One region of the Pseudomonas sp. 32A genome, then DNA from elsewhere that is predicted to be linked to it. Evidence: riboswitches for the same ligand, from Rfam matches in the RefSeq annotation. Region 1 holds a riboswitch; each other region holds the start of a gene.

Region 1 (6,232 bases):
AATGACGGAATCGTGAACGGCGACAGGCGGCGTGGTCCTTTGCTGTCAGCCGTTCGGACGGCCTCGGCAATCGCGGGAAAACCACCCACGCCGGAAGCGATAATGGTCGCAGTACGTTCCTGCTGCGAGGGCGTTTGCGGACTCCAGCCCGCCTGGGCCAGGGCCTCTTGCGCGGCGGCCAGGGCAAACACGATGAACCGGTCCATCTTGCGTTGTTCCTTGGCCGGGATGACAGTGTCCGGGTCAAAGCCGGCTTCAGGGTCTTGGGTGCGGTCGAGCACTTGGCCGCCGATGCTGATTGCCAGGTCGCCGATCAATGCCTCGGGTAGCCTGCGAATCCCGGATTCACCGGCCAGCAGGCGTTTCCAGGTCTGTTCCACGCCGGTTGCCAGCGGGGTCACTGCACCCATGCCGGTCACAACAATTCGCTTACTCATGATCGCTTAGCTCCGCAAATTTCAGGTTGGTAGCATTGCATGGACGAAGCTATCATTATGAAAGTAACATCCGATAGCTTAAATTTCCGTAGCCGCCCCACAGAGGAACTGCAATGCAACGTAAGTCGCTGGTGAATGCCGAATGCCCGGTAGCCCGTGGAGTGGAGCGGGTAGGCGAGTGGTGGAGCATCCTGATCATGCGCGACGCGCTGCAGGGCCTGCGCCGTTTCGATGAGTTTTCCCAGAGCCTGGGCATCGCTCCGAACATGCTGACTCGCCGGCTCAACAGCCTAGTGGACGCGGGGCTGTTGGAGCGCCGGCAATACAGCGAGCGGCCGCCACGTTTCGAATACGTGCCGACGCCGGTCGGCGAGGATTTCCGGGTGGTGATCATGGCGTTCGTCGGTTGGGGCAACCGCCATTTCGCCAACGAAGGTGAAAGCCTGCAATTGGTCGACCGGGAAACCCGGCGCCCGGTGGAAGTGGCGGTGGTGGATGCCGACGGCGCGCGCGTGTCCGTCGAGCAATGCAGCGTTCAAGCCGGGCCTGCCGCCAGCGAGGGCATGCTGGAGCGCCTGGCGCTGCTTCGCGCCAAACGCTCGGACATTGACCCGTCCCTGCGCACTGCGTAGCCTTGCACCTTCGAGGTTCTTCGGCCCAGGCCGAAGCTAAGAAGGGAACGCGGTCAATGCCGCGGCTGCCCCCGCAACTGTAAAGGGTTTATCTGACTGCCACGCCACTGCCTGAACAAGGCGGGAAGGCGCAGCCAGCGCCGGCCTCACCGCCGGCAAGCCCCAAGCCAGGAGACCTGCCTCGCAACCGATTTTCTACTTCAACCGGGCGGGGTGATCCGGTGGCGAATTCTGCTTCTGCGCACCCGCGCAGGGCCACTCGTCCCGTATGCCCGCCCCAAAGGGCATCCGATGAAAACACTGGCCAAACTCCCCGTCACCATCGTTACCGGCTTCCTCGGCTCGGGCAAGACCACCCTGCTGCGCCACATGCTGGACAACGCCCAGGGGCGCCGCATCGCGGTGATCGTCAACGAGTTCGGCGAGCTGGGCATTGACGGTGAAATCCTCAAGCAATGCTCCATCGGCTGTACCGAAGAAGAAGCCAACGGCCGCGTCTACGAATTGGCCAATGGCTGCCTGTGCTGCACGGTCCAGGAAGAGTTCTTCCCGGTGATGCGCGAACTGGTGGCCCGTCGCGGCGACCTCGACCATATCCTCATCGAAACCTCGGGCCTGGCCCTGCCAAAACCCTTGGTCCAGGCGTTCCAGTGGCCGGAAATCCGCAGCGCCTGCACCGTTGACGCCGTGATCACCGTGGTTGACAGCCCAGCCGTAGCCGCCGGCACGTTCGCCGCCTTCCCGGACCAGGTCGACGCTCAGCGCAAGCTCGACCCGAACCTGGACCACGAATCCCCACTGCACGAGCTGTTCGCCGACCAACTGGCCAGCGCCGACCTGGTGATCCTCAACAAGTCCGACCTGATCAGCCCTGAAGACCTGGCCCGTGTGCGCCTGGAAGTGGCTGAAGAACTGCCGCCGGCGGTCAAAATCATCGAAGCCAGCAGCGGTCGCCTGCCGCTGGACGTGTTGATCGGCCTGGGCGCCGGCTCCGAAGAACACATCGACGGTCGCCACAGCCATCACGATCATCACCACGAAGGTGAGGACGACCACGATCACGACGCCTTCGATTCCATCTCCATCGAACTGCCCCAAGCCGACGAAAGCCTGCTGCTGGACGCTTTGACGCAACTGGTGGTCAAGCACGGCATCCTGCGGGTCAAGGGTTTCGCAGCGATCCCGAACAAACCGATGCGCCTGCTGATCCAGGGCGTAGGCACGCGTTTCGACAAGCACTTTGACCGCGCCTGGCGCGCCGATGAGCCCCGCGCCACGCACCTGGTGCTGATCGGCCAGGAACTGGACGCCGCCTTGCTTGAAGCGCAACTGCGCGCCGCCCTCAGCGTTTAACCCATGCACCTGCTCAGGACTCAGCCCGGCGGTTTCGTTTCGGATGACAACATCGCCGACCTTGGACAGACTCCCGCCGAGCTGGTGATCCTGTGCAGCGGTGATTCCAGCCTGGCGCTGCTGGCCGAAGCGGCCCAGCAACTGCCCGAGAGTTACCCGAGCCTGCGCCTGGCCAATCCGATGCAGGTGCAGAACCATGCCTCGGTCGACCTGTATGTGGACGAGGTATTGCGCCACGCCAAGGTCATCCTGATTTCGCTGCACGGCGGCATCGGTTATTGGCGCTACGGTATCGAGCGCCTGGTGGAGTTGGCCGAGCGCGGCGTGCAGCTGATCCTGGTGCCGGGTGATGATCGCCCGGACCCGGAACTCAGCGGCCTCAGCACCGTGGGGGCCGAGGAGCGTGATCGGCTCTGGCATTTCCTGCGCCAGGGCGGCTTGGGGAATGCGCTGGATTTCTATCGTTGCCTGGCGGCCAGCTACCTTGGCCGCGATTACGCTTGGGACGAGCCGCAAACCCTGCCGCGTACGGCGATTTATCACCCGCACAAAGCCAATGCCCGTCTCAATGATTGGCAGGCCGACTGGCATGCTGATTTTCCGGTGGCGGCGGTGCTGTTCTACCGCTCGCATTTGCAGGCGGCCAACACCGGCTTTATCGATGTGTTTTGCCAACGCTTGCAGGCGGCGGGTCTTAACCCGTTGCCGATGGCGGTGGCCAGTTTGAAAGAACCCGGCTGCCTGACGGTGGTCGAGGACTTGCTGGACGAGGTGCACGCCTCGGTGATTCTGAACACCACCGGCTTTGCCCAATCCAGCCCCGAAGCCCCGCACCTGCGGCCGTTTCGCCGCAATATCCCGGTGATCCAGGCGATTTGCGCCCAGGACAACGAGCCCGGCTGGCAGGCCAGCGAGCAAGGCCTCGGCCCACGTGACCTGGCGATGCACATCGCGTTGCCGGAACTGGACGGGCGCATCATCAGCCGGCCCATCAGCTTCAAAGACCTGGCCTGGCGCAGCGAGCGCAGCCAGTCGGATGTGGTCTGCTATCGCGCGCAGCCGGAGCGCATGGACTTTGTCGCCGAACTGGCGCGGCGTTGGGTGGAACTGGCGCGGGTGCCGAATGGCGAAAAGCGCATCGCGCTGATCCTCGCCAACTACCCGACCCGGGATGGGCGTATCGGCAATGGTGTGGGGCTCGACACGCCAGCCGCTGCGCTGAACATCTTGCGCGCATTAAAGACCGAAGGTTATCCGCTGCCGGACGTCCTGCCGGAAAGCGGCACGGCGCTGATCCAGGAACTGTTGGGCGGTGTCAGCAACGACCTGGACAGCCTCGACCTGCGTCCGTGTCACCAAAGCCTGGCGCTCGACGACTACGAAGCGATGTTCAACCGCTTGCCCGAGTCTAACCGCCAAGCGGTTTTGGCACGCTGGGGCACACCTCATACCGATCCGATGTTCCGCGACGGCCGCATGATGATTGCCGGCCTGCGTTTCGGCCTGACCTTCGTCGGCATCCAGCCGGCCCGGGGTTACCAGGTCGACGCCAGTGCCGTTTATCACGACCCGGACCTGGTGCCGCCCCACGGTTACCTGGCGTTCTACTTGTGGTTGCGCCAGACCTACGGCGCCCACGGCGTGATCCACGTCGGCAAGCACGGCAACCTGGAGTGGCTGCCGGGCAAGGGCGTCGGGCTTTCCGAAAACTGCTGGCCGGACGCATTGCTGGGGCCGTTGCCGAATATCTACCCGTTTATCGTCAACGACCCGGGCGAGGGCGCCCAGGCCAAGCGCCGTACCCAGGCGGTGATCATCGATCACCTGATGCCGCCGCTGACCCGCGCCGAAACCTACGGGCCGTTGCGCGACCTGGAGCTGCTGGCCGACGAGTATTACGAAGCACAACTCCTCGACCCTCGACGGGCCCGCGAGCTGCAAAAGGACATCCTCAAGCTGGTGCGGGAAACCCGTATCGACCAGGAACTGGCCCTGGACGAAAGCCTCAACAGCGATGCCGACGCGGCGATCTGGCTGCCGCGCCTGGACACTTACCTGTGTGACTTGAAGGAGTCGCAGATTCGCGATGGCCTGCACATTTTCGGCGAGTCGCCCGAGGGCCGTTTGCGCATCGACACCTTACTGGCCTTGCTGCGCATTCCGCGTGGCGATGGTCGCGGGCCGCAATCGAGCCTGCTGCGGGTATTGGCCAAGGCTTTCGAGCTGGGCTTCGACCCGCTGGACTGTGCCCTGGCCGAGCCGTGGACCGGGCGCCGTCCATTGGTGTTGCAGAAGATCGACACACAATTGTGGCGCACCGCCGGCGACACCCGTGAACGCCTGGAGCTGTATGCCGCGCGCCTGATCGAGCAGGCCCTGGAAGGTGCGGTGGAGCAGCTTGAAGAGCCCGGTTGGGAAGACGTCAAGTCGGTGATCGAGAGCCTGCGCATCGTCGTCGCACCGCGCCTGGATGCCTGCGGCCCGGCGGAAATGCGCGGGTTGCTGGACGCATTGAGCGGGCGCTTCGTCCCGGCCGGGCCCAGCGGTGCGCCGAGCCGGGGCCGCTTGGACGTATTGCCCACCGGGCGCAATTTCTTCTCGGTGGATGTGCGCAACCTGCCAACCACCACTGCCTGGCGCATCGGCTTCCAGTCGGCGAACCTGATTCTTGAGCGTCACCTGCAGGATCATGGCGACCACTTGCGCCAGCTCGGCCTGTCGGTGTGGGGCACTGCCACCATGCGCACCGGCGGCGACGACATTGCCCAGGCCATGGCGCTGATGGGCGTGCGCCCGGTATGGGCCACGGGCAGCCAGCGGGTGGATGACTTTGAAATCCTGCCCATCAGCCTGCTGGACCGGCCACGTGTGGATGTGACCTTGCGCGTGTCGGGCTTCTTCCGCGATGCGTTCGCCAACCTGATCCGCCTGTTCGACGCGGCGGTGCAAGCCGTGGCGGCGCTGGACGAACCCGACGACCTGAACCCCCTGGCCGCCAAGGTGCGCAGTGAGCGCGAAGCGTTGCGCCTGTCGGGCCTGGACGAGGAAGCGGCGGCGAAGCAGGCCGGTTGGCGGATCTTCGGCGCCAAGCCCGGGGCCTACGGCGCCGGCGTGCAGGGCGCGATTGACGGGCGCGTGTGGCAGAGCCGCGAAGACCTGGCGGAGGTTTACCTGAACTGGGGCGGCTACGCCTATGGCGGCTCCGATGAAGGCACCGCCGCCCGCGAACAGTTTGCTCAGCGTTTGAGCCAGGTGCAGGCGGTGTTGCAGAACCAGGACAACCGCGAGCATGACCTGCTCGACTCCAATGATTACTACCAATTCCAGGGCGGCATGCTTGCAGCCGTGGAAACCCTGAGCGGTGACAAGGCCGCCAGCTATCATGGTGACCACAGTCAGCCGGACCTGCCGAAGATCCGCACGCTGAAGGAAGAGCTGAACCGGGTGATCCGTGCCCGGGCGGCCAATCCGAAGTGGATTGAAGGGGTGAAGCGCCACGGTTACAAAGGCGCGTTCGAGATGGCCGCCACCGTGGACAATCTGTTCGCGTTCGACGCCACCACGGCGTTGATCGACGATCATCAATACGCGTTGCTGGCGGATGCCTACTTGCTGGACCCGGACACCCGCGCCTTTGTGCAGCAGCACAACCCGGATGCCCTGCGGGACATGACCGAACGCATGCTCGAAGCCCAGCAACGCGGCATGTGGCAGGAACCCGGCGCGTACCGCGAGGCGTTGGAAAACCTGTTGTTGGATATAGAAGAAGGCAGTTGATGACCGACCTCCCGCATTTCCCGCTGTCCGCCG
Region 2 (6,232 bases), 5.3 Mb from region 1:
TTCCTGAAGGAAACCCTCGGCTGGTAGCCAGCCCTTTGAAATCGCGGCTTTCGGCAAATTCCAGGCGCCAGAAAACCTGCATTTGAGCCATTTTGGCCATGCAAATGGGGGCTATAGGGTGTTAAGGGCTTAGATGTCATAGTTCAAACAAGAAGTCACATAGATCACGATTGAATTTGCAAATCGATGTGATAGAAGGCATAGTCTCGGCTTCTTTACACATCAGCCACGGTCGTGCCCATGCTAAATCGCTTCGCACCCCTCGTGCCTCTCGCACTCGTTACCCTGTTGTTTGGTTGCGCCACCCACACTCAAAACGTGGCTGAGCAGCAAAAACCAGCACAACAGTCCCAGGCAAAATTCGTTGCGTCGCAGTCTTCCACTGTTTACCAGGAAGAAATCGCAACTGAAAAAGAACTCGCCGACTTCGCCGGCAGCAAGCCTTACCAGCTTCCAGTTCTGGCCGACAGCATTCTCGAACGTGGCATGTCCCTGATCGGTACCCGTTACCGTTTCGGCGGTACCTCTGAAGCCGGTTTCGACTGCAGCGGTTTCATCGGCTACCTGTTCCGCGAGGAAGCCGGCATGAATCTGCCGCGTTCCACCCGCGAAATGATCAACGTGGATGCACCGTTGGTCGCGCGGAACAACCTCAAACCCGGTGATCTGCTTTTCTTTAGTACGGCTGGTCGCGGTCGTGTCAGTCACGCCGGTATCTACCTGGGCGACAACCAGTTTATCCACTCCAGCAGCCGCCGCAGCGGTGGTGTGCGAGTCGACAACCTGGGTGACAGCTACTGGAGCAAAACCTTCATCGAAGCCAAGCGCGCCCTGGCGATGGCCCCGACTACCGTTACCGCTAGCAAGTAAAGTTAAAGTGATACTTGAAGTTTGACGTGTAAGCGCTAGAATCCCTGGACATTGTTGTAAATCGACCGCGCGAGCTTTGCTTGCGCGTTCTGTTTTTCAACGTTCGGCAGCGAAAGCCGCATCCAGATCAGGATTGTTCTGCCCATGTCGACCTCGGCCCGCCTAATTCTTCTTGTTTGCGCCGCGCTGCTCAGCGCCTGCGCAAGCCGTCCTCCGCCTGCGCCCGTGGCCGTCAAGCCCAAGCCGGTGTTCAATACCTACGCCACCCAGAATTTTTCGCCTGCGGCCGAAGACGTGCTCTTTCGTGCGCTGGGCCTGGTCGGCACGCCTTACCGTTGGGGCGGCAACACGCCGGACTCGGGGTTTGATTGCAGTGGCTTGATCGGTTTCGTCTACCGTGACGCGGCGGGCATCTCTCTGCCGCGCACCACCCGCGAGCTGATCGTGATGCGCGCCCAGGACGTGAGCGAAAACAACCTGCAGACCGGCGACCTGATTTTCTTCGCCACCGGTGGCGGCTCGCAGGTCAGCCACGCCGGGATCTACGTGGGTGAAGGCCGCTTTGTGCATGCGCCGCAAACCGGCGGTACGGTGAAGCTGGACACGCTGTCCAAAGCCTATTGGCAAAATGCCTACCTGAGCGCCAAGCGTGTGTTACCACCCGAGCACCTGGCACGAAACCCCTAGGAAAACACGAAACCCAATGTGGGAGTGGGCTTGCTCGCGAATGCAGTGTGTCAGTCACCTGGTTGTCGGCTGATCCACCGTATTCGCGAGCAAGCCCGCTCCCACATTTGTTTTGCGGTGTTTGCGAAGTGGGCTATTTAGCCGCCGACACCCGCCACACCTTGTTCCCCACATCATCTGCCACCAACAAATCCCCCTGCTTGTCGATCACCACGCCGACCGGGCGGCCCATAGCTTTCTCATCGCTGTTGAGGAAGCCGGTCAGCACATCCACCGGCTGGCCTTTTGGCTTGCCTGCCTCAAACGGCACGAAGATCACCTTGTAGCCACTGTGGGGCTTGCGGTTCCACGAACCGTGTTGGCCGATAAACGCGCCATTGCTGAATTGCGCCGGTAACTTGCTGCCATCAGCAAAGGTCAGTCCCAGCGAGGCTGTGTGCGGGCCGACTGCATAATCCGGGGCAATCGCCTTGGCCACCAGGTCAAGGTTCTGCGGTGTGACCCGCACATCCACGTGCTGCCCGTAGTAACTGAATGGCCACCCGTAGAAGGCGCCATCCTTGACCGAGGTGATGTAGTCCGGCACCAGATCGCTGCCGATTTCATCGCGCTCGTTGACGGCCGTCCATAACGCGCCGCTTTGCGGTTCCCAGGCCATGCCGTTGGGGTTGCGCAGGCCGGAGGCGAAGATGCGGTGTTGGCCGGTGGCGCGATCCACTTCCCAGATCGCGGCCCGGCCTTGTTCCGCTTCCAGGCCATTTTCCCCGACGTTGCTGTTGGAGCCCACGCTGACGTACAGCTTGCTGCCGTCCTTGCTGGCGATCACGTTCTTGGTCCAGTGATGGTTAATGCTGCCGCCCGGCAAGTCGGTGACGGTGGTGCCGGCGTCCTTGATCGAGGTTTCCCCTGGCTGATAAGGGAAGCGCAGCAATTTGTCCGAATCGGCGACATACAGGTCATTGCCCACCAGCGTCATGCCGAACGGCGAGTTCAGGTTCTCCAGGAACACCGTACGGGTTTCGGCCACGCCGTCGTGGTCGGCGTCCCGCAGCAGGGTAATGCGGTTCGGGCTCGGCACGCCGGCCCCGGCACGGCCCATGACTTTCTCCATCACCCAGCCACGAATGCCCTTGGCATCATCCGGCTTGGGCGGTGCGTTGGTTTCCGCCACCAGCACGTCGCCATTGGGCAGCACGTACAGCCAGCGTGGGTGATCCAGGCCTTCGGCAAACGCGGCCACCTGGGTGCCTGCGGCCGGAGTTGGCTTGACGCCTTCGGGCCAGCCGATGGCCGGGGCGATGTTCACCGTGGGGATCAGGGTTTTATTCGGCTCCGGCAGTTTGGGCGAGGGCCCGGTGCCGTCGGACACCTGAAGGGTCGAGCTTTCACCACAGGCGGCGAGGGTGCCGGCGACCATGATCAGTAGGGCAAGTCGGGTCTTGTGCATGGTTTTCTCCTTAATACCTGTAGTGGTAGAGGAGCGCAGCGGCCCGATGGTTCACGCGCATGTCCGGCTTTAATTGACGCTCCACCCCCAACCCACTAACCTTCGCGGCTTGTTTCAGGTGCTCTGTGGCGTACGCGCCGACTGAGTGAAACAGGGAAGCCGGTGAGTGAGCGCATTTTTCTACAGTGCCGCCACGATTCCGGCGCTGCCCCCGCAACGGTAAATGAGTCAAGACGGTGCCTTAAGCCACTGTATCGCCCGCGATATGGGAAGGCGCACCCTCGGCATCCCATGCCACTCATGAGCCCGGAGACCGGCCTGATCCATCCAACAGCATCACGGTGGGCGATGCTTGGCTGTCTGTATTGTCTTTTTCCTGCCCGCCGTTTTTGTCCAGCCCCAACGGAGAGCTGCCATGACTGAATCCCCTGATCGTGACGAACGCCACCTGGCGCGCATGCTGCGCAAAAAAGCTGTGATTGACGAGCGCATTGCCAATTCACCGAACGAGTGCGGGTTGCTGCTGGTGCTCACCGGCAATGGCAAGGGCAAGAGCAGCTCCGCTTTCGGCATGCTGGCCCGGGCCATGGGCCACGGCATGCAGTGCGGTGTGGTGCAGTTCATCAAGGGCCGCAACAGCACCGGTGAAGAAATGTTCTTCCGGCGTTTCCCCGAGCAGGTGCGCTTCCACGTGATGGGCGAAGGTTTTACCTGGGAAACCCAGGACCGTGCGCGCGACATCGTGGCCGCCGAAGCCGCCTGGGCGGTCTCCCGGGAAATGCTGCAGAACCCGGCCATTGGCCTGGTGGTGCTGGACGAGCTGAACATCGCCCTCAAGCACGGCTACCTCGACCTGGACCAGGTACTCAGCGACCTGCAGGCCCGCCCGCCGATGCAGCACGTGCTGGTGACCGGCCGTGGCGCCAAACCCGAATTGATCGAAATGGCCGACACCGTGACTGAAATGGGCATGCTCAAGCACGCCTTCCAGGCCGGTATCAAGGCGCAGAAAGGCATCGAACTTTGAATCAGCCCCGTCATTGTCCTGCTGTGCTGATCGCCGCACCGGCGTCCGGCCAGGGCAAAACCACCGTCACCGCCGCGCTGGCCCGTTTGCACCGCAACCTGGGGCGCAAGGTGCGGGTGTTCAAATGCGGCCCGGACTTTCTCGACCCGATGATCCACGAGCGCGCCAGTGGTGCGCCGGTCTATCAGTTGGACATGTGGATGGTGGGCGAGCAGGAAAGTCGCCGGTTGCTGTGGGAAGCGGCGGGGGAAGCCGACCTGATCCTGATCGAAGGCGTGATGGGCTTGTTCGACGGCACGCCGTCCAGCGCCGACCTTGCGCGGCACTTTGGCGTGCCGGTACTGGCGGTGATCGACGGCACGGCCATGGCCCAGACCTTCGGCGCACTGGCATTGGGCCTGGCGCGTTACCAGCCGGACCTGCCGTTTGCCGGTGTGCTGGCCAACCGCGTCGGCACACTGCGTCACGCGCAATTGCTCGAAGGCAGCCTCACCGAAGGCCTGCGCTGGTACGGCGCGCTGTCCCGGGAAACCGGCATTGAGTTGCCCAGCCGCCACCTTGGCCTGGTGCAGGCCAGCGAACTGAACGACCTTGATCTACGACTCGACGCCGCCGCCCAGGCCTTGGGCAGCAGTTGCGAGGTAGCGCTGCCACCGCCGGTGGAATTCGCCGCACCCGAGTTGATCGAGACCCAACCGTTACTGGCCGGCGTACGCATTGCCGTGGCCCGCGACGAAGCCTTCGCCTTTACCTACGGTGCCAGCCTTGATCTGCTGCGGGCGATGGGCGCTGAGTTGTGCTTCTTCTCGCCGATTCGCGACCGCGCGTTGCCCGACGCTGACAGCCTCTACCTGCCGGGCGGTTACCCGGAACTGCATCACCAGGCGCTGTCGGAAAATACCCCGATGCTGGCCGCCATTCGCGCCCATCACGCTGCCGGCAAGCCGCTGCTGGCCGAATGCGGTGGCATGCTCTATCTGCTGGACTCGCTCACCGATGTCGACGGCACCCGTGCCGAACTGGTGGGCCTGCTCCAGGGTGATGCCGTGATGCAGAAACGTCTGGCGGCACTGGCCCTGCAAAACGTCGAACTGCCCGAAGGCCTGCTGCGTGGCCACACTTATCATCACTCGTTGACCAGCACCGAATGGCAGCCGATTGCCCGGGGCCTGAGCCCGAATGGCGGGCGCGGCGCCGAGGCGGTTTATCGTCAGGGCCGGATGACCGCGTCCTACGTGCACTTTTACTTCCCGTCCAACCCGACAGCGGTGGCTGCCCTGTTTGCGCCAAGCCTTGAGACCGCCATCGCAGGCAAGCCAGCTCCCACACTTGACCGAGTTGAAACGCAATCTACGGTGGGAGCGGGCTTGCCCGCGATGAGGCCATGACGGACAACGCCTTTCCGGAAGCTGACCGCGAAGCCGTCTACCGCGCCATCGCCGAACGCCGTGACATGCGCCACTTCAGCGGTGGCACCGTCGCGCCTGAATTGCTCCACCGCCTGCTGCAAGCCGCCCACCAGGCGCCGAGCGTCGGCTTGATGCAGCCCTGGCGTTTTATCCGCATCAGCGACCGCAACCTGCGCGGCCAGATCCAGCAGCTAGTGGAAGAAGAACGCGTACGCACCGCAGAAGCCCTTGGCGAGCGCTCCGACCAGTTTATGAAGCTCAAGGTCGAAGGCATCAACGACTGTGCCGAAGTACTGGTGGCGGCGTTGATGGACGATCGCGAACGGCATATCTTCGGGCGCCGTACCTTGCCGGAAATGGACATGGCGTCGTTGTCCTGCGCGATCCAGAATCTATGGCTGGCTGCCCGCGTCGAAGGGCTGGGCATGGGCTGGGTCTCGCTGTTCGAGCCCCAGGCCCTGGCCGACCTGCTGGGCCTGCCGCCCGGCGCCAAGCCGCTGGCCGTGTTGTGCCTGGGCCCGGTGACCGAGTTCTACCCGGCACCGATGTTGCAGCTCGAAGGCTGGACCGAACCACGGCCACTGAGTGACATGTTGTACGAGAATGTTTGGGGAGTGAGTCAATGAGTGTGGCCTTGCTGAGTGTCGCTGCGGTGGCGCTGGATGCGCTGCTGGGCGAGCCCAGGCGCTGGCATCCGCTGGTAGCGTTCGGCAATTTTGCCGGGCGTATCGAGCAGCGTTTCAACTCCGGCGGCCGTGGCTGGCGCAGTCATGGCGTCACCGCGTGGGTGAT
Region 3 (6,232 bases), 1.1 Mb from region 1:
CAGCTCCAGCGCCTTGAGGTTGCTGGCCAGATTGGCGCGCTTGGTCGACGAAGGGATCACCGCATAGCCCAGCTGCATGGCCCAGGCCAGGGTCACTTGCGCCGGGGTTGCCTGATGCCGTTCGGCGATCTGCTGGATTACCGGGTCCTTCAGCACTTCACCGTAGGCCAGGGTCATGTACGAAGTGACTTGGATGCCATGGGCCTTGGCAAAATCCGCCACGGTACGGTTTTGCAGGTACGGGTGCAGCTCCACCTGGTTGGTCGCGATGTGCTCGGCACCGACGGCGGCAATTGCCTGCTTCATCAGGTCGACGGTGAAGTTGGAGATGCCGAGCTGGCGGGTCAGGCCCTGACGCTTGGCTTCCAGCAACTGGCCCATGAACTCGGCGACCGACACCTGGTCTTCCGGCGATGGCCAGTGGATCAGGGTCAGGTCCAGGTAATCGGTCTGGAGCTTGCGCAGGCTCTCCTTGAGGCTGGGAATCAGCTGGCCTTCGGCGAAGTTGGCGATCCAGATCTTGCTGGTGATAAACAGCTCGTCCCGCGGGATGCCGCTGTCGGCGATGGCCTGGCCGACGTCGGCTTCGTTTTCATAGATTTGCGCAGTGTCGATGACGCGGTAGCCCAGCTCCAGGCCGGTGCTGACAGAGTCGATGACGACCTGGCCTTGCAGGCGGAACGTACCGAGGCCGAATGCGGGAATAGACATGAGTAACTCCTGAAGTGATGTGAACAATGGAGTCGAGTATCGGCTCCTCGTTCCTTCAGAAAAACCGCTGAATCCGAAAAGGACTCTTTACCAAAAGTCATGAGTGGTGAAGAGTAAAAGCCATCGCAGGCAAGCCAGCTCCCACAGAAGACTGTGCTTATTCAGCCAGTTTTTTGAATTGCCTCGCCAGGTCCAGGGCCACCCGCCCGCTGCTTGCCGTGGGCACCAAATGGGTAAACGGAATATCGATCATCCGGTTCTCCCGCACCGCCCGCAAACGCGACAGCACCGGGTCGGTGGTCAGCAACTGACGTTTGCGGCTGGCCGGTGACCACAGCGCATCCGCCAGCAAGATCACATCCGGGTCACTCATCAGCAGGGTTTCGCTGCTCACGGTGACGCGGTATTGGTTGATCCCGGCGAATAAATTGCGCGCACCAGCAGCCGCCACCAACGTGGTGACGAACCCACGCCGGCCTTCGCTGTCCAGTCCGTTGACCTCACTGTCCAGGTAGAACACCGACAGCGGTTTACCTTCGCCCGCCAGGGCCTGTGCACTGGCGAGGTGGGCGTCCATGGCATCGCTCAACGCCCGCGCCCGTTGCTGTTTGTGCACCAGGGCGCCGAGGGTAAACAGGTCGTTGCGAATATGCCCGAAGTAATCCAGTGAATGACCGTCGCACGCCGACTCCAGCAAATACGACCCAACCCCGTTGCCTGCCAACCCTGTGCGGGAAGTAACGCCAGTGCCAAAGGCAGTGGCGAATCCACCGACCACCAGATCCGGTTTCTGCGCATAGAGCACTTCGCTGGACGGGTACTTGGGCGCAATCACCGGCACGCCGAAATACTCGCCGTGTCGGTGGGCCACACCGTTGTCATCCAGATACGCCACGCCCACCAATGCCGGACCGACATCCAGCGCCAATAACAGGTCGGCCGCATGCTGGTTGAGGGCCACGATGCGCGAGGGCGGTGAGTGGGTGGCCGTCCAGTCCTGGTTGCAGTTGCGATAACGGTCCGCCAAGGCCAACGATGGGCAGAGCAGGGCGCCCAACAGTAACCACGACGCTTTCATGAGCGCTCCTTGATCAGCAGATCCTCGACGACTTCGCCGCCCACCAGGTGCACTTCCACCAGCCGTTGCACGTCTGCGTTGCTGTGCACGCCGTACCAGCACGTGTCCGGGTACACCGTCACAATCGGGCCCAGGTTGCACGGGAACTGGCAGTGGGTGCGGGTCAACAGCACGCCGCCAGGTTTTTCGATGCGGTCGTGTGCCAGCAGGTGGCGGCGCAGGGTTTTCCATAATTGCAGCGCGCCACGCTGGGTGCAGCGCGGGCCGGTGCACAGGAACACGTGACGGGCGTGGTCAGGCACATGGGACCAGTCCGGATGAGTTTCCACGGGCGTACTCATCAGAAGCGATACGTGTAGCGTACTTCGGAGGTGAACGGCCGCCCGAGGTTGTCGACGTTGCTGGCGCGGCTGGTGACGTAATCGCGGTCGAACAGGTTCTCTACCAGCAGGCTCAGGCGGTGTTGGTGGGCGTTGTCGAGGTAGCGATAGGCGTCGGCGTCGACCACGGTGTAGTTGCCGTACTCGACCTTTTTCGAGCTGACAATATCGCCGATGTAACGCACGGCAGTACCGACGCCCCACAGGCGGTCCACCGATTCATAGCCGACCCGCGAGCGGGCGAAGAAGCCGGGAATATCATTGAGGGTGACACCCGCGCGGGACTCGGTGAGGTTGCGGGTCATGTCGGCCTGCACGCTCCATTGCTCGTTAAGTTGCAGCTTGGCGTCGGCCTCGAAACCGCGCATCTGGATCTGCCCCTGGCCGTTGACCCACTGGATATCGTCCAGGGTGATCAGGTCGGTGATCTTGCGCTTGAACAGCGTCACGCTGGCGCTGAAGTCCCGCGCCAGCAGGCTACCTTTGTAGTCGATGCCCAGCTCGGCGTTGCGGCTCTTCTCCGGCTTGAGGTTGCGGTTGCCTTTCTCATCGTCTTCGTTGACGAACAGTTGCTCGGCATTCGGCAGTTTGTAGGCGGTGCCGTATTGGCCGCGCAGGGCCCAGTTGTCGTTGAGGTCGTAGAGCGAAGTAAGCATGCCGACCGTGGCGCTGTCGCCGCCGCTCATGGCTTCGTGGCGTACACCGATGCTCGGGTGCCAGTTCGGCAACGCCTCGATAGTCGGGCGCAGTTGGGTGTACAGCGCGTGGGCCTGGGCCTTGTTGTCGTCGATGATCAATACATCGTCCTGGCCCTTGAACCACTGGTTGTCGGAACCGAATACCAGCACATGCTCACCGGGCAACACGGCCTTGCCTTCGGCCTGCACGCCCCAGTCGGTGAAGCCCCAGTAATCGTTGTGGTTGATGACCTTGGTGCCGCCGCCTTCGACATTGTTGAGACGGGTGTAGCGCGTGTCCCAATCGTTGATATGCCCTTTGACGAAGTAGCTCAGGCGCTCGTTGATGGTTTGCTCGAAGGTCGCCGTAGCGATCTGTTGCACGCGGTCGTTGGTGGTCTTGTGGTTGTCCACCGGGCGGGCGAAATCCAGGTTGGCGTCGGCGTATTGGTAAAACAGTTCCAGGCGCGTGTCATCGCCAAACGACTGGATCGCCTTGGTGCCGAAGGTGGTGACTTCGTAGGAGCGCTTCTTGTCGGTGACATTTTTCATGTCGCGGTTGCGAAACGGCTGGTAGCCCTCGGAGGCGTTGCGGCTGACGTAGGCCAGCAAGCCGAGGTCGCCAAATCCGTTATTGAAAATCTTCTCGACCCGAGCATCGCCGGTGGTGCCGCCGAAGGTGTCGGCACCCAGGTTCACCTCGCCGGACGCCTCGCGGGTTTGCGGGCTGCGGGTGACGATGTTGATCACCCCAGACACCGCCTGGGTGCCGAACAGCAGGCTCTGGCCACCCTTGAGCACTTCGATGCGCTCGATGGCGTTGGCGGGCAGGGTGTCCAGGTACAGGCCGCCGTACAGGCGGTTGTTCAGGCGCACGCCGTCCAGCAGGATCAGCGTGTCGTCGTTGCGCCCACCCAGCAGGGAATAAGTGCCGTAGTCGAACGGGCCATTCTTGGGTGCCACGTACAGGCCGGGGATGAACATCTGCATCACGCGCGACACATCGGCGGCGGGGCCGGCGCGTTCAATCTGTTCGCGGGTGACGATCTCAACCTTGCTGCCGTACTGGGCCATATCGGCCACGGTGGTGGACTCCACCGACGGTGCGGAAACGTTGAGTTGCTTGAGTTCCAGGGTGTTGTCGTCGGCCAGCAGCAGGGGGCTGAACAGGCAGCCGAACAACAGGCCGGGCACAGGGGTCTTGAAAGGTCGAATCATAGTCTTCTCGGAAAAGTATCTTTCGCGAAAAGCACGCACGAGTAGGCACCGAGCACACGCCAATACCGGCCCATGCCCGCCCACCGCAGGATTTTGCCAAACAGAATTCCAGGCCGGTCTCCGGGCTCACGCGTATGGACACCTTCACCTTCCCATGGCGCGCAGGCCACAGTGGTGTGTCGAAGGGGTCACGCGTCTACCGTTGCGGGGGCAGCACCGGACTGGCTCGAAAAAGAGCGGCACCGGTTTCCCGTTTCACCCCAAGCACGGCGGCAGGGGGCACCTGAAACAGGCCGGCATCTGAACATTCGAAAGACCGTTCGTCAACTTGGCGGGGACTTTTCCGGTGGCTGTATGGGAAGCGACTGACGGATATTGCCAGAAAATTCCCACAGGAGTACAAATGTACTCCATGACGAATCTAACGCCCCGCCGTACCGCCATCCTGACCTTTATCCGCGACCGTATCGCGCAGCAAGGCCAGTCTCCCAGCCTCGCCGAGATCGCCGAGGCGTTCGGCTTTGCCTCCCGCAGCGTGGCGCGCAAGCATGTGCTGGCGCTGACCGAGGGCGGCTTTATCGAGGTCAACCCCAACCAGGCGCGCGGCATTCGCCTGCTCAATCAACCGGCGCGGCCGGAGGTGCTGGACATCCCGGTACTCGGCCGGGTAGCCGCCGGCTTGCCCATCGGCGCTGACGCTGAGGTGCACAACCGCCTCTTACTCGACCCGGGCATGTTCGCGAAAACCCCGGATTACCTGCTGCGGGTGCAGGGCGATTCGATGATCGAAGACGGCATCCTCGATGGCGACCTGGTGGGCGTACGTCGCAGTGCCGAGGCCTTGAACGGGCAGATCGTGGTGGCGCGCCTGGACGGTGAAGTCACCATCAAGCGCTTCGAACACGTCGGCGAGCGCGTGCGCCTGCTGCCGCGCAACCCCGCTTATCAACCCATCGTGGTGCGGCCCGATCAGGACCTGGCCATCGAAGGGGTGTTCTGCGGTTTGGTGAGGCAAGGCTGATGGGCGCCGTCGTTGCACTGGACTCGCTGTTCAATGGCGGCCGGGTCTGGAAAGGCCGGCCCGCCGCGCCGCCGGCCAGCGTCCATCCCACCGGGCTTGCGGCCTTGGATGCGGTGCTGCCCAGCGGTGGCTGGCCGGAAGCGGCGTTGAGCGAAATCCTGATGGCGAAGGAGGGCGTGGGCGAGTTGCAATTGGTGTGGCCGACCCTGGCGCGGATGTCGGCGGCCGGCGAGCGTATCGTGCTGGTGGCGCCGCCTTACACGCCGTACCCCCACGCCTGGCAAAACGCCGGGGTGGATGTGCGCCAGCTTTCCGTGATCCAGGCCGATGAACGTGATGCCCTGTGGGCCGTGGAGCAATGCCTGCGTTCCGGCAGTTGTGGCGCGGTGCTGTGCTGGCCGCGCAAGGCCGATGACCGGGCCTTGCGCCGCTTGCAGGTGGCGGCGGAAACCGGCCAGACCCTGGCCTTTGCCTGGCGCTCCTTGAACGAGGCTATTAACCCGTCACCGGCCGCGTTGCGCCTGGCGGTGGAGGCGAGCCCTGCGCAAGTGCGGGTGCTCAAGTGCCGGGGCGGCCTGGCCCATCCCGCGCCCATTGCGCTTGGGCACTGAGGTTGGCATGCGCTGGGTGTGTATTGTCTTCCCGCAATTGGCGCTGGACGGGGTGCTGCGTCTGCGCCCCGAACCGGATCAGCCGTTGGCCCTGTTGGCCGGCACGCCGCAGCGGCGGGTGCTGCAAACCGTCAATGAGGCCGCGCGCAAACTCGGCCTGCGCCCCGGCCAATCCCTGACGGCAGCCCATGCCTTGACCAAGGCCTTTGCCTGCGCCGAATACGAGCCGGCACAGATCGAATACTGGCAGCAATTTCTCGCCGCCTGGGCCTACCGTTTCAGCTCCCAGGTCAGCCTGTATTACCCACGAGCGTTGTTGTTCGAGATCGAGTCAAGCCTGGGCCTGTTCGGGCCCTGGCCGTTGCTCGAAGCGCGCTTGCGCAAGGAACTGACCGACCTCGGGTTTCGTCATCGCATCGTCGCCGCGCCGAACCCGGCGGCGGCGCGGATTCTGGCGAATGCCTACGACGGCCTTGCCGTGGCCGATGAGCACAGCCTGCAACAAGCCCTGGCGCCGATCCCCATCGACCGCGCCG

Evidence for each region. Region 1 has a riboswitch for cobalamin ahead of cobW (cobalamin biosynthesis protein CobW). Riboswitches for the same ligand answer to the same signal wherever they lie in the genome.
Region 2: another riboswitch for cobalamin. It lies ahead of cobO (cob(I)yrinic acid a,c-diamide adenosyltransferase); the one in region 1 lies ahead of cobW (cobalamin biosynthesis protein CobW).
Region 3: another riboswitch for cobalamin. It lies ahead of ACUN0G_RS26210 (TonB-dependent receptor plug domain-containing protein); the one in region 1 lies ahead of cobW (cobalamin biosynthesis protein CobW).

The regions. Positions count from the first base shown of each region.
Region 1 covers NZ_JBQYLY010000001.1:6,797,402-6,803,633, reverse strand. Annotated here, with positions in the region: gene fabF (beta-ketoacyl-ACP synthase II) at 1-437, opposite strand, end outside; gene ACUN0G_RS31145 (winged helix-turn-helix transcriptional regulator) at 551-1,069, shown strand; cobalamin riboswitch at 1,066-1,267, shown strand; gene cobW (cobalamin biosynthesis protein CobW) at 1,361-2,422, shown strand; gene cobN (cobaltochelatase subunit CobN) at 2,426-6,199, shown strand; gene ACUN0G_RS31130 (ATP-binding protein) at 6,199-6,232, shown strand, end outside.
Region 2 covers NZ_JBQYLY010000001.1:1,470,492-1,476,723, forward strand. Annotated here, with positions in the region: gene hda (DnaA regulatory inactivator Hda) at 1-27, shown strand, start outside; gene ACUN0G_RS06755 (C40 family peptidase) at 241-870, shown strand; gene ACUN0G_RS06760 (C40 family peptidase) at 1,015-1,557, shown strand; gene ACUN0G_RS06765 (PQQ-dependent sugar dehydrogenase) at 1,691-3,004, opposite strand; cobalamin riboswitch at 3,104-3,340, shown strand; gene cobO (cob(I)yrinic acid a,c-diamide adenosyltransferase) at 3,420-4,031, shown strand; gene ACUN0G_RS06775 (cobyrinate a,c-diamide synthase) at 4,028-5,419, shown strand; gene bluB (5,6-dimethylbenzimidazole synthase) at 5,416-6,066, shown strand; gene cbiB (adenosylcobinamide-phosphate synthase CbiB) at 6,063-6,232, shown strand, end outside.
Region 3 covers NZ_JBQYLY010000001.1:5,703,731-5,709,962, forward strand. Annotated here, with positions in the region: gene dkgB (2,5-didehydrogluconate reductase DkgB) at 1-711, opposite strand, end outside; gene ACUN0G_RS26200 (ABC transporter substrate-binding protein) at 869-1,789, opposite strand; gene ACUN0G_RS26205 ((2Fe-2S) ferredoxin domain-containing protein) at 1,786-2,118, opposite strand; gene ACUN0G_RS26210 (TonB-dependent receptor plug domain-containing protein) at 2,130-4,064, opposite strand; cobalamin riboswitch at 4,159-4,366, opposite strand; gene lexA (transcriptional repressor LexA) at 4,468-5,085, shown strand; gene imuA (translesion DNA synthesis-associated protein ImuA) at 5,085-5,696, shown strand; gene ACUN0G_RS26225 (Y-family DNA polymerase) at 5,704-6,232, shown strand, end outside.